Regions from separate parts of the Streptomyces sp. NPDC045955 genome, predicted to be linked through region 1. Evidence: riboswitches for the same ligand, from Rfam matches in the RefSeq annotation. Region 1 holds a riboswitch; the other holds the start of a gene.
What was found. A riboswitch is a leader RNA that binds a small molecule or an ion and turns the genes downstream of it on or off. The one in region 1 is predicted to bind glycine.

Region 1 (5,137 bases):
TGGGCGTCCGGGGAGCCCGCCTGGCCGTGCCAGAGGAGCATCCAGATCTGGCCGGAGTGCGGGGTCGCGAGCGCGCGCAGGAGTGCCTCATAGGCGTCGTAACGCCCGGGCGTGACCTGGCGCAGCATGTGCTCGACCTGTCCGGCCGCGGCCGTGCCGCTCGCGCTCACCTTTACCGCCCCTTCGTACAACGCCTCGACCGTGACCTAGCTTAAGCCCGTCCGGGGCTCGGGGATTGGTGCCGGTTTGCGGGCGCGGGTCGTGTGTGGCTCGTCGCTCCCACGCGGCGGAGCCGCATTATGTCACTGCCCCGCGCCCCTTGGTCGGCTGTCCTACCGCTGGTAGAAGGGCCGGATCCTGTCCCTCATCCAGGTGCCCACCGGGTCCTCCGCCACGTCCAGGAGGACCAGGTTGACCTGCCACGGGGCCGGGCACCGGGTCACGGCTCGGGACAGGGCCTCCAGCGGGAGGGCCCGCAGGTCGCCTTCCCACTGGGAGAGCTCGACGCCCACGAACATCACCGGGTCGGCGGTCTCGATCGCGGCGAGGCAGCGGCGGGCGGTGAGGACGACGCCGATGGCCTCGAACTCGGCGGAGGCGGCGGCGAGGAAGTCCACAGGGTCGTCCTGCCAGTCGGGCTCGAAGAGGCGGACCCGGCCGCCGCTCGCGGGGCCGTCCAACGGGGTCCGGCCGGCCCGGCAGAGCTCGGCCACCGCAGGCGGCGGGAGCGGTATGCCGACGACACCGCCCGGGTTGACGGCTATCCCGGCGTGCGGGGGCAGGCCGCGGGCGAACTCCACGGCGGGGGCGATCGTGTACGACATGTGGGAGCCGACGACCTGGCGGAACTGCTCCTCGGAGCTGAACACCGGGACGTACGCCTGGCCCTCGATCTCGATGCCGGGCAGATCGAGGGGACCGCTCTGCGGGCCGCCGCCGCTGGGCAGGGGGACCCAGACGAAACTCCGGCCGAGCACCTCGACGATCCGCCCGCCGGCCGACGGTCCGGCCCCGAGGGAGGCCGAGAGCACCTCCTCCAGTTCGTTGCCGGGCCATCCGCCGTGCGGGTGAGTCTGCGTGTGCGCCGGGAAGTCCGCGGAGAAGTCCGCCGGGAAGTCCATCTGCCTACCGCCTGCCTGGAACCACTGCTGTGACGCAAAAGGCTAGCGGCTCCCCGGCCGCCGGTGGTCAGCCCGTGAAGCCGATCCGGCGCAGGGTGCCCGCCGCGTCCCGGTCGAGGAGGATCGCCGAGCCGCAGCCCGCGGGCAGTTCGCCCCGCTCCACGGAGCGCAGCAGACGGTTGGCCGCCGCACGGTGGCGCAGGAACGCGTACCGCGAGACACCGCGGCCCCGGTCGCGCTGACCGGCCAGGGCCTCCTCGGGGGTGACGTCGAGCATGAGCAGATGCAGGGTGCCGCCCCGGCGGCGGGCCTCGCGGGCCAGCCAGCGGCGGACCCAGGCCTGGGTGCCGCAGTCGTGCACGACGACGCCCTCGCCGGTGCGCAGGGCGCGTCGCAGCCCGGCGTAGTGGGCGAGGCGGACGAGCGGACGGTAGACCCCGTACGGCAGGAAGCGCGGCATGCGGCCGTCCCAGCGGTCGCGGGCGTCCTGGGAGTCGATGCGCCGGCCCGGCACGGTGCGCCGCATCAGCGTGGACTTGCCGCTGCCGGGCAGGCCCGTGACCACGACGAGGTCGCGGGGGCCGAAGAGCAGCGCGTGCGGGCCACGGCCTTCGCGCTCGCGCAGATCGCGGACGACCGGCACCGGCAGCGGGCCGCAGACCGCCCGTGCCGGAGCGGCCGGCTGCTCGGGCAGCGCGACGCCCGATGTCGTGGCGTACGCGGTGGTCCTGTTCACCGTGATCGTCCTCCCCTGGGGCCAGGTACTTCAGTCCCATCCCCGCCGAGTGTAAAGAGAAGGTAATGCCCGATGTCTCTGGTTTTAGTCCTCTTCCCGCAACAGCCCTGCTACAGGGTGGTGCCCTGCCACCCCGCGACGATGCGTGCAATGATGTGCGCGCCAACTGCATACCGGCCGTTTGAATCCGCGCGGGAGAGTTCCCAGCACCGCTGACGCTGGGGCGCCGAAGGAGCAAGTCCCTCCCTTGAATCTCTCAGGCCCCGTTACCGCGCGGGCGAGGCACATCTGAAAAGCGGGCCATCCCTGTCGCCGAGGCGGCGGGCTTGGCTCCACCCAAGGTGCAAGCCGTGTCCCCCGTGGTCATGGCGAACCTCTCAGGTTCCGATGACAGATGGGGAGGAACGACCTCGCCCGTCATGCCCTTGGAGACGACCGACCGATGAGCAGTACGCCACTGCGCCACACCGCGCTCGATGCCCTGCATCGTTCGCTCGGCGCGACGATGACCGACTTCGCCGGCTGGGACATGCCCCTGCGCTACGGCTCCGAGCGCGACGAGCACACCGCCGTGCGCACGAAGGCCGGGCTCTTCGACCTCTCCCACATGGGGGAGATCACCGTCACCGGCCCGCAGGCCGCCGCCCTCCTCGACTACGCCCTGGTGGGCAACATCGGCGGCGTCAAGCCCGGCCGCGCCCGCTACACCATGATCTGCCGGACCGACGGCGGCATCCTCGACGACCTGATCGTCTACCGGCTGGGCGAGACCGAGTACATGGTCGTCGCCAACGCCTCCAACGCCCAGGTGGTGCTGGACGCGCTGACCGAGCGCGCCGCCGGTTTCGACGCCGAGGTGCGCGACGACCGGGACGCCTACGCGCTGATCGCCGTCCAGGGCCCGCAGTCCCCCGGGATCCTGAAGTCCCTCACCGACGCCGACCTCGACGGGCTGAAGTACTACGCCGGCCTGCCCGGCACGGTCGCCGGGGTCCCGGCCCTGATCGCCCGGACCGGCTACACGGGCGAGGACGGCTTCGAGCTGTTCGTGAAGCCGGAGCACGCGGTCGAGCTGTGGCAGGCCCTGACCAAGGCCGGCGAGGGCGCCGGGCTGGTCCCGTGCGGGCTGTCCTGCCGCGACACGCTGCGCCTGGAGGCGGGCATGCCGCTGTACGGGCACGAGCTGAGCACCTCGCTGACGCCCTTCGACGCCGGGCTCGGCCGGGTGGTGAAGTTCGAGAAGGAGGGCGACTTCGTGGGGCGCGAGGCCCTGCGGGAGGCCGCCGCCCGCGCCGAGCAGAACCCGCCGCGCGTCCTGGTCGGGCTCGTCGCCGAGGGCCGCCGGGTCCCGCGCGCCGGGTACGCGGTCGTCGCCGGCGGCGAGGTGATCGGCGAGGTCACCTCCGGCGCTCCCTCCCCCACGCTCGGCAAGCCGATCGCGATGGCGTACGTGGACCCCGCGCACGCCGCGCCCGGCACGACCGGCGTGGGCGTGGACATCCGGGGCAGTCACGAGCCGTACGAGGTCGTGGCGCTGCCGTTCTACAAGCGCCAGAAGTAGACACTGGCCGTCGGGCCGCACCAGCGGTCCCGGCACATCACGGCGCTCACCAGCAGTCCCTTCATCAGCACTCCCGCGCGTACAGGAGAATCCAGGCCATGAGCAACCCCCAGCAGCTGCGTTACAGCAAGGAGCACGAGTGGCTGTCGGCCGCCGAGGACGGCGTCTCGACGGTCGGCATCACGGAGCACGCGGCCAACGCGCTCGGCGACGTGGTCTTCGTCCAGCTCCCCGAGGTCGGCGACACGGTGTCCGCGGGCGAGACCTGCGGCGAACTGGAGTCGACCAAGTCGGTGTCCGACCTCTACTCCCCCGTCTCCGGTGAGGTCACCGAGGTCAACGAGGACGTCGTGAACGACCCGTCGCTGGTGAACTCGGCCCCCTTCGAGGGCGGCTGGCTGTTCAAGGTGCGGGTCGCCGAGGAGCCGGGTGACCTGCTCTCCGCCGACGAGTACACCGCGTTCTCCGCCGGCTGAGGAGTCGTAGCCGTATGTCCGTCCTGAACACACCCCTGCACGAGCTCGACCCGGCCGTGGCCGCCGCGGTCGACGCCGAGCTGCACCGGCAGCAGTCCACGCTCGAGATGATCGCCTCGGAGAACTTCGCCCCGGTCGCGGTCATGGAGGCGCAGGGCTCGGTCCTCACCAACAAGTACGCCGAGGGCTACCCGGGCCGCCGCTACTACGGCGGCTGCGAGCACGTCGACGTGGTCGAGCAGATCGCGATCGACCGGGTCAAGGAGCTGTTCGGCGCCGAGCACGCCAACGTGCAGCCGCACTCGGGCGCCCAGGCCAACGCCGCCGCGATGTTCGCGCTGCTCAAGCCGGGCGACACCATCATGGGTCTGAACCTCGCGCACGGCGGGCACCTGACCCACGGCATGAAGATCAACTTCTCCGGCAAGCTCTACGACGTCGTCGCCTACCACGTGGGCGACGACGGCCGGGTCGACATGGCCGAGGTCGAGCGGCTGGCCAAGGAGTCGAAGCCGAAGCTGATCGTCGCGGGCTGGTCGGCCTACCCACGGCAGCTGGACTTCGCCGCGTTCCGCCGGATCGCGGACGAGGTCGGCGCGTACCTGATGGTCGACATGGCGCACTTCGCCGGGCTCGTCGCGGCGGGGCTGCACCCGAACCCCGTGCCGCACGCGCACGTGGTGACCACGACCACCCACAAGACGCTGGGCGGCCCGCGCGGCGGTGTGATCCTCTCCACGGCCGAACTGGCCAAGAAGATCAACTCCGCTGTCTTCCCCGGTCAGCAGGGCGGTCCGCTGGAGCATGTGATCGCGGCCAAGGCGGTCGCCTTCAAGGTCGCGGCCTCGGAGGACTTCAAGGAGCGCCAGCGCCGTACGCTGGAGGGGGCCCGCATCCTGGCCGAGCGTCTGGTGAAGGACGACGTCCGGGCCGTGGGCGTGGACGTCCTGTCCGGCGGCACGGACGTGCACCTGGTCCTGGTCGACCTGCGCCACTCGGAGCTGGACGGCCGGCAGGCCGAGGACCGCCTCCACGAGGTGGGCATCACGGTCAACCGCAACGCCATCCCGGACGACCCGCGCCCGCCGATGGTGACGTCCGGTCTGCGGATCGGCACGCCGGCCCTGGCCACCCGCGGGTTCCAGGCCGAGGACTTCGCGGAGGTCGCGGACGTCATCGCCGAGGCGCTGAAGCCGTCGTACGACGTGGAGGCTCTCAAGGCCCGGGTGAAGGCCCTGGCCGA
Region 2 (5,137 bases), on a different contig from region 1:
AACGCCGCCTATCTCGTGCCGCGCTTCGGGTTCTACAAGGCGATCAGCGAGCGGGTGATGGAGTTGCTGCGGGCGCTGTCACCGCTGGTGGAGCCGCTGAGCCTGGACGAGGCGTTCGTGGACCTGGAAGCCGGGGGAGCGGCCTGGGACGAGCAGTCCGCGCGGCTGGTCGGGGGGCAGCTGCGCGCGGACATACGGGCCGCCACCGGACTCACGGGATCGGTGGGGCTCGCCGCCTCCAAGATGCTCGCGAAGATTGCCTCGGAGCAGGCCAAGCCGGACGGGCTGGTGGTGATCGAGCCGGGCACCGAGCGGGCGATGCTCGGGCCGATGTCGGTGCGGACGCTGCCGGGGGTCGGGCCGGCGACGGGCGACCATCTGCGGCGGGCCGGGATCACCACGATCGAGGAGATCGTCGAGGCGGGCGAGGACGAGATGGTCCGGCTGCTGGGAAAGTCGCACGGGCACGGCCTGTACGCCATGGCGCTCGCGCGGGACGACCGGCCCGTGGTGGCGGAGCGGGAGACGAAGTCGGTGTCGGTCGAGGACACGTACGACGTGGACATCCACGACCGGGTGCGGGTCGGTCTCGAGGTGCAGCGACTGGCCGACCGGTGCGTGCGGCGGCTGCGTGGGGCCGGGCTGTCCGGGCGGACGATCGTGCTGAAGGTGCGGCGGTACGACTTCTCGACGCTCACCCGGTCCGAGACGCTGCGCGGGCCGACGGACGATCCCGGGGTGATCCGCGAGGCGGCGGCCCGGCTGCTCGACTCGGTCGACACGACGGGCGGTGTGCGGCTGCTCGGGGTGGGCGTCAGCGGGCTCGCCGACTACACACAGGAGGATCTCTTCGCGCAGGCGGCGGGGGAGCGGCCGGGGGCGGAGGCGCCCCTCGAGGAGGACGCCAAGGTGCCGGCCGAGGAGCAGCCGGCGCTCGCCGAGCGGCGGTGGCCCGCCGGGCACGACGTACGGCACGCCCTGTTCGGGCACGGATGGGTGCAGGGCAGCGGTCTGGGGCGGGTCACTGTGCGGTTCGAGACGCCCGGCTCTCAGCCCGGGCGGGTGCGGACGTTCCGGGTCGACGATCCGGACCTGGAGCCCGCGGATCCGTTGCCGCTGGTGTTAGCGACTCCCGGGGAGAGCGGCGGTGGGCCAGTGGGCGGGGCCGGGACCGTGGGGGTGCGGTCAGCTGTCCCCTAGACGGCCGGCCGGGGCTTCAGGCCGTCTCGTCCCTGCCCGCCAGCTTGCCGAAGTCGTGGTCGGGCAGCGGGGGAGGCGCGGCGACGTGGAGGCCGTAGTGGTGATAGAGCTGGAGTTCCTGTTCGGGGGAGAGATGGCGGCCCACGCCGAAGTCGGGGGCGTCCTTGATCAGGGCGCGGTCGAAGGGCACGTGGAGGGCGCCGTCGATCAGTTCACTGGGTTCGAGGGGGACGAAAGCGTCCCTGCTGAACAGGCCGGTCCGTATGGCCGCCCACTCCGGCTCGCCGGTGGCGTCGTCGAGGTAGACCTCGTCGATCGTGCCGATCCTGGTTCCCTTGCGGTCGAACGCCTTGCGGCCGATCAGATTGCGCGGATCGATATCGGTTCGCACGGGCCCTCCACATGGTCGCAACTCATCCGTAGGCACTACAAAACGGCACAATCGGAGAGGTGGCCACTCGAAGGTTCGTGCGTGGACCGCGCTGGTACGCTGGCAGCGGCTGCTGACCCCGTGCGGGAGAGTCCTCCAGACACCATCGGAGGCGCCGAAGGAGCAAATCCTCCCCGGAATCTCTCAGGCACACGTACCGCACGGACGAGGTCACTCTGGAAAGCAGGGCGGGTGTCGACGGCTTCCGCTCTCACCGACGGTGAAAACCGGAGGCCTTCGGGCGATCCGGTGAAGCTCTCAGGTTGAGATGACAGAGGGGGAGGCCGTTCGGGTACCCGTGCCGTGGTGCCCCCCGAAGGTCGTGTCAGACCAGGAGGCCTCCGCAAATGACCGCCCATCGCATCCCGCTCTCCGAACTCGAAGAGGCAGTTCCGTTCGAGCAGCGTCACATCGGCCCCGACCACGAGGCCCGCGCCAAGATGCTCGCGCAGGTCGGCTACGGCTCGCTGGACGAGCTCACGGCCGCCGCGGTCCCGGCCGTGATCAGGAGCGCCGAGGCGCTGGACCTGCCGGGCGCCCGCAGCGAGGCCGAGGTGATCGCCGAGCTGCGCTCCCTCGCCGACCGCAACCAGGTCCTCGGCTCCATGATCGGACTCGGGTACTACGGCACGTTCACGCCGCCGGTCATCATGCGCAACGTCATGGAGAACCCGGCCTGGTACACGGCCTATACGCCGTACCAGCCGGAGATCTCGCAGGGGCGGCTCGAGGCGCTGCTCAACTTCCAGACCATGGTCGCCGACCTCACCGGACTGCCCACCTCCGGTGCCTCGCTGCTGGACGAGGGCACCGCGGCCGCCGAGGCCATGGCGCTGTCGCGGCGTCTCGGCAAGAACAAGAAGGGTCTCTTCCTGGTCGACGCGGACGCGCTGCCGCAGACCGTCGCCGTGATCCGGACCCGGGCCGAGCCGACCGGCGTCGAGGTCGTCGTCGCCGACCTCGGGGAGGGCATCCCCGCCGAGATCGCCGAGCGCGAGATCAACGGCGTGCTGATCCAGTACCCGGGCGCCTCCGGAGCCGTACGCGACATCAAGCCGGTCATCGACCAGGCCCACGAACTCGGGGCGCTCGTCACCGTCGCCGCCGATCTGCTGGCGCTGACGCTGCTGAAGTCGCCCGGTGAACTCGGCGCGGACATCGCCGTCGGGACGACGCAGCGCTTCGGTGTGCCGATGGGCTTCGGCGGTCCGCACGCCGGTTACATGGCGGTCAAGGACAAGATGGCGCGCAGCCTGCCCGGACGGCTCGTCGGCGTGTCCGTGGACGCCGACGGGAACAAGGCCTACCGGCTGGCACTCCAGACCCGTGAGCAGCACATCCGCCGCGAGAAGGCCACCAGCAACATCTGCACCGCACAGGTCCTGCTCGCCGTCATGGCCGGCATGTACGCCGTCTACCACGGGCCGGAGGGCCTCAAGGGCATCGCGCGGCGCACCCACCGGTACGCCACGGTTCTCGCCGCCGGGCTCGCGAACGGCGGGGTCGAGGTCGTGCACGGCTCCTACTTCGACACCGTGACCGTACGCGTCGCCGGCCGGGCCGCCGAGGTCGTGGCCGCCGCGCGGGAGAACGGCGTCAACCTCCGTCTCGTCGACGCCGACCACGTCTCGATCGCCTGCGACGAGACCACGACCCGGGCCCAGCTGCGTGCCGTGTGGGCCGCCTTCGGGGTCGAGGGGGTCATCGAGGCGCTGGACGCGACCACGGAAGAGGGGCTTCCGGACGCTCTGCTGCGGACCGACGAGTACCTGACGCACCCCGTCTTCCACCAGCACCGCTCCGAGACGGCCATGCTGCGCTACCTGCGCCGGCTGGCCGACCGCGACTACGCGCTGGACCGGGGCATGATCCCGCTGGGCTCCTGCACCATGAAGCTCAACGCGACCACGGAGATGGAGCCGGTCACCTGGCCCGAGTTCGGGCAACTGCACCCCTTCGCGCCCGTCGAGCAGGCCGGGGGTTACCTCACGCTCATCCGTGAGCTGGAGGACCGTCTGGCGGAGGTCACCGGGTACGACAAGGTGTCCCTCCAGCCCAACGCCGGGTCGCAGGGAGAGCTGGCCGGTCTGCTCGCCGTACGCGGGTACCACCGGGCCAACGGGGACGAGCAGCGCACGGTGTGCCTGATCCCGTCGTCCGCGCACGGGACCAACGCCGCGAGCGCGGTGATGGCGGGCATGAAGGTCGTCGTCGTGAAGACCGCCGACGACGGCGAGATCGACGTCGAGGACCTGCGGGCCAAGATCGAGCAGTACCGCGACGAGCTGTCGGTGCTGATGATCACGTACCCGTCCACGCACGGTGTGTTCGAGGAGCACGTCTCCGAGATCTGCGCCCAGGTGCACGAGGCGGGCGGCCAGGTCTACGTCGACGGCGCCAACCTCAACGCGCTCGTGGGACTCGCCAAGCCGGGGCACTTCGGCGGTGACGTCTCGCACCTGAACCTGCACAAGACCTTCTGCATCCCGCACGGCGGCGGCGGCCCGGGCGTCGGTCCGGTGGCGGTGCGTGAGCACCTCGCGCCGTACCTGCCGAACCACCCGCTCCAGCCCGAGGCGGGCCCGGAGACGGGTGTCGGTCCCATCTCCGCGGCGCCGTGGGGTTCCGCCGGCATCCTGCCGATCTCCTGGGCGTACGTCCGGCTCATGGGCGGCGAGGGGCTGAAGCGGGCCACGCAGGTGGCCGTGCTCAGCGCCAACTACATCGCCAAGCGCCTGGAGCCGCACTACCCGGTGCTCTACACCGGCCCCGGCGGGCTCGTCGCGCACGAGTGCATCATCGACCTGCGGCCGCTGACCAAGGCGTCCGGGGTGAGTGTCGACGACGTCGCCAAGCGGCTGATCGACTACGGCTTCCACGCGCCGACGATGTCGTTCCCGGTGGCCGGGACGCTGATGATCGAGCCGACCGAGTCGGAGGACCTGGCCGAGCTGGACCGGTTCTGTGAGGCGATGGTCGCCATCCGCGCGGAGATCGAGAAGGTCGGCTCCGGCGAGTGGCCCGCGGACGACAACCCGCTCCGGGGCGCCCCGCACACGGCCGGGACGCTCGCCGGGGCGTGGGAGCACGCCTACAGCCGTGAGGATGCCGTCTTCCCGGCCGGGGTCTCGGTCGCCGACAAGTACTGGCCGCCGGTGCGCCGCATCGACCAGGCCTTCGGCGACCGGAACCTGGTCTGCTCCTGCCCGCCGCTGGACGCGTACGAGGACTGACCGACCCGGCAGGTCGTGTCGGAGGGGCTCCGCGGTGCGGGGCCCCTCCCGTCATTCGGCGGCCAGGGACACCTCGGTCGACTTGATCAGGGCAACGACGGGGGTTCCGGCCGACAGGGCGAGGTCGTCCGCGGCGTCCCTGGTGATCGCGGCGGTCAGTTCGCCGCCCTCGACCGTGACCCGCACGGACGCCATGGCGTCGCCGGTCGCGATGTCCGTGACCGTGCCGGGGAGGCGGTTGCGGATGGACAGGCCCTCGACGGGGGCGGTGGCC

Region 2: linked by a shared signal. The riboswitch ahead of gcvP (aminomethyl-transferring glycine dehydrogenase) and the one ahead of gcvT (glycine cleavage system aminomethyltransferase GcvT) in region 1 are both predicted to bind glycine.

What each region holds. Positions count from the first base shown of each region.
Region 1 is NZ_JBWKKY010000010.1:299,064-304,200, forward strand. Features, by position in the region: gene AC07F0_RS22795 (enhanced serine sensitivity protein SseB C-terminal domain-containing protein) at 1-170, opposite strand, end outside; gene AC07F0_RS22800 (enhanced serine sensitivity protein SseB) at 333-1,121, opposite strand; gene AC07F0_RS22805 (AAA family ATPase) at 1,189-1,857, opposite strand; glycine riboswitch at 2,040-2,139, shown strand; glycine riboswitch at 2,140-2,261, shown strand; gene gcvT (glycine cleavage system aminomethyltransferase GcvT) at 2,300-3,418, shown strand; gene gcvH (glycine cleavage system protein GcvH) at 3,517-3,894, shown strand; gene glyA (serine hydroxymethyltransferase) at 3,909-5,137, shown strand, end outside.
Region 2 is NZ_JBWKKY010000024.1:9,442-14,578, forward strand. Features, by position in the region: gene AC07F0_RS33990 (DNA polymerase IV) at 1-1,200, shown strand, start outside; gene AC07F0_RS33995 (PRC-barrel domain-containing protein) at 1,217-1,591, opposite strand; glycine riboswitch at 1,705-1,800, shown strand; gene gcvP (aminomethyl-transferring glycine dehydrogenase) at 1,978-4,863, shown strand; gene AC07F0_RS34005 (TOBE domain-containing protein) at 4,915-5,137, opposite strand, start outside.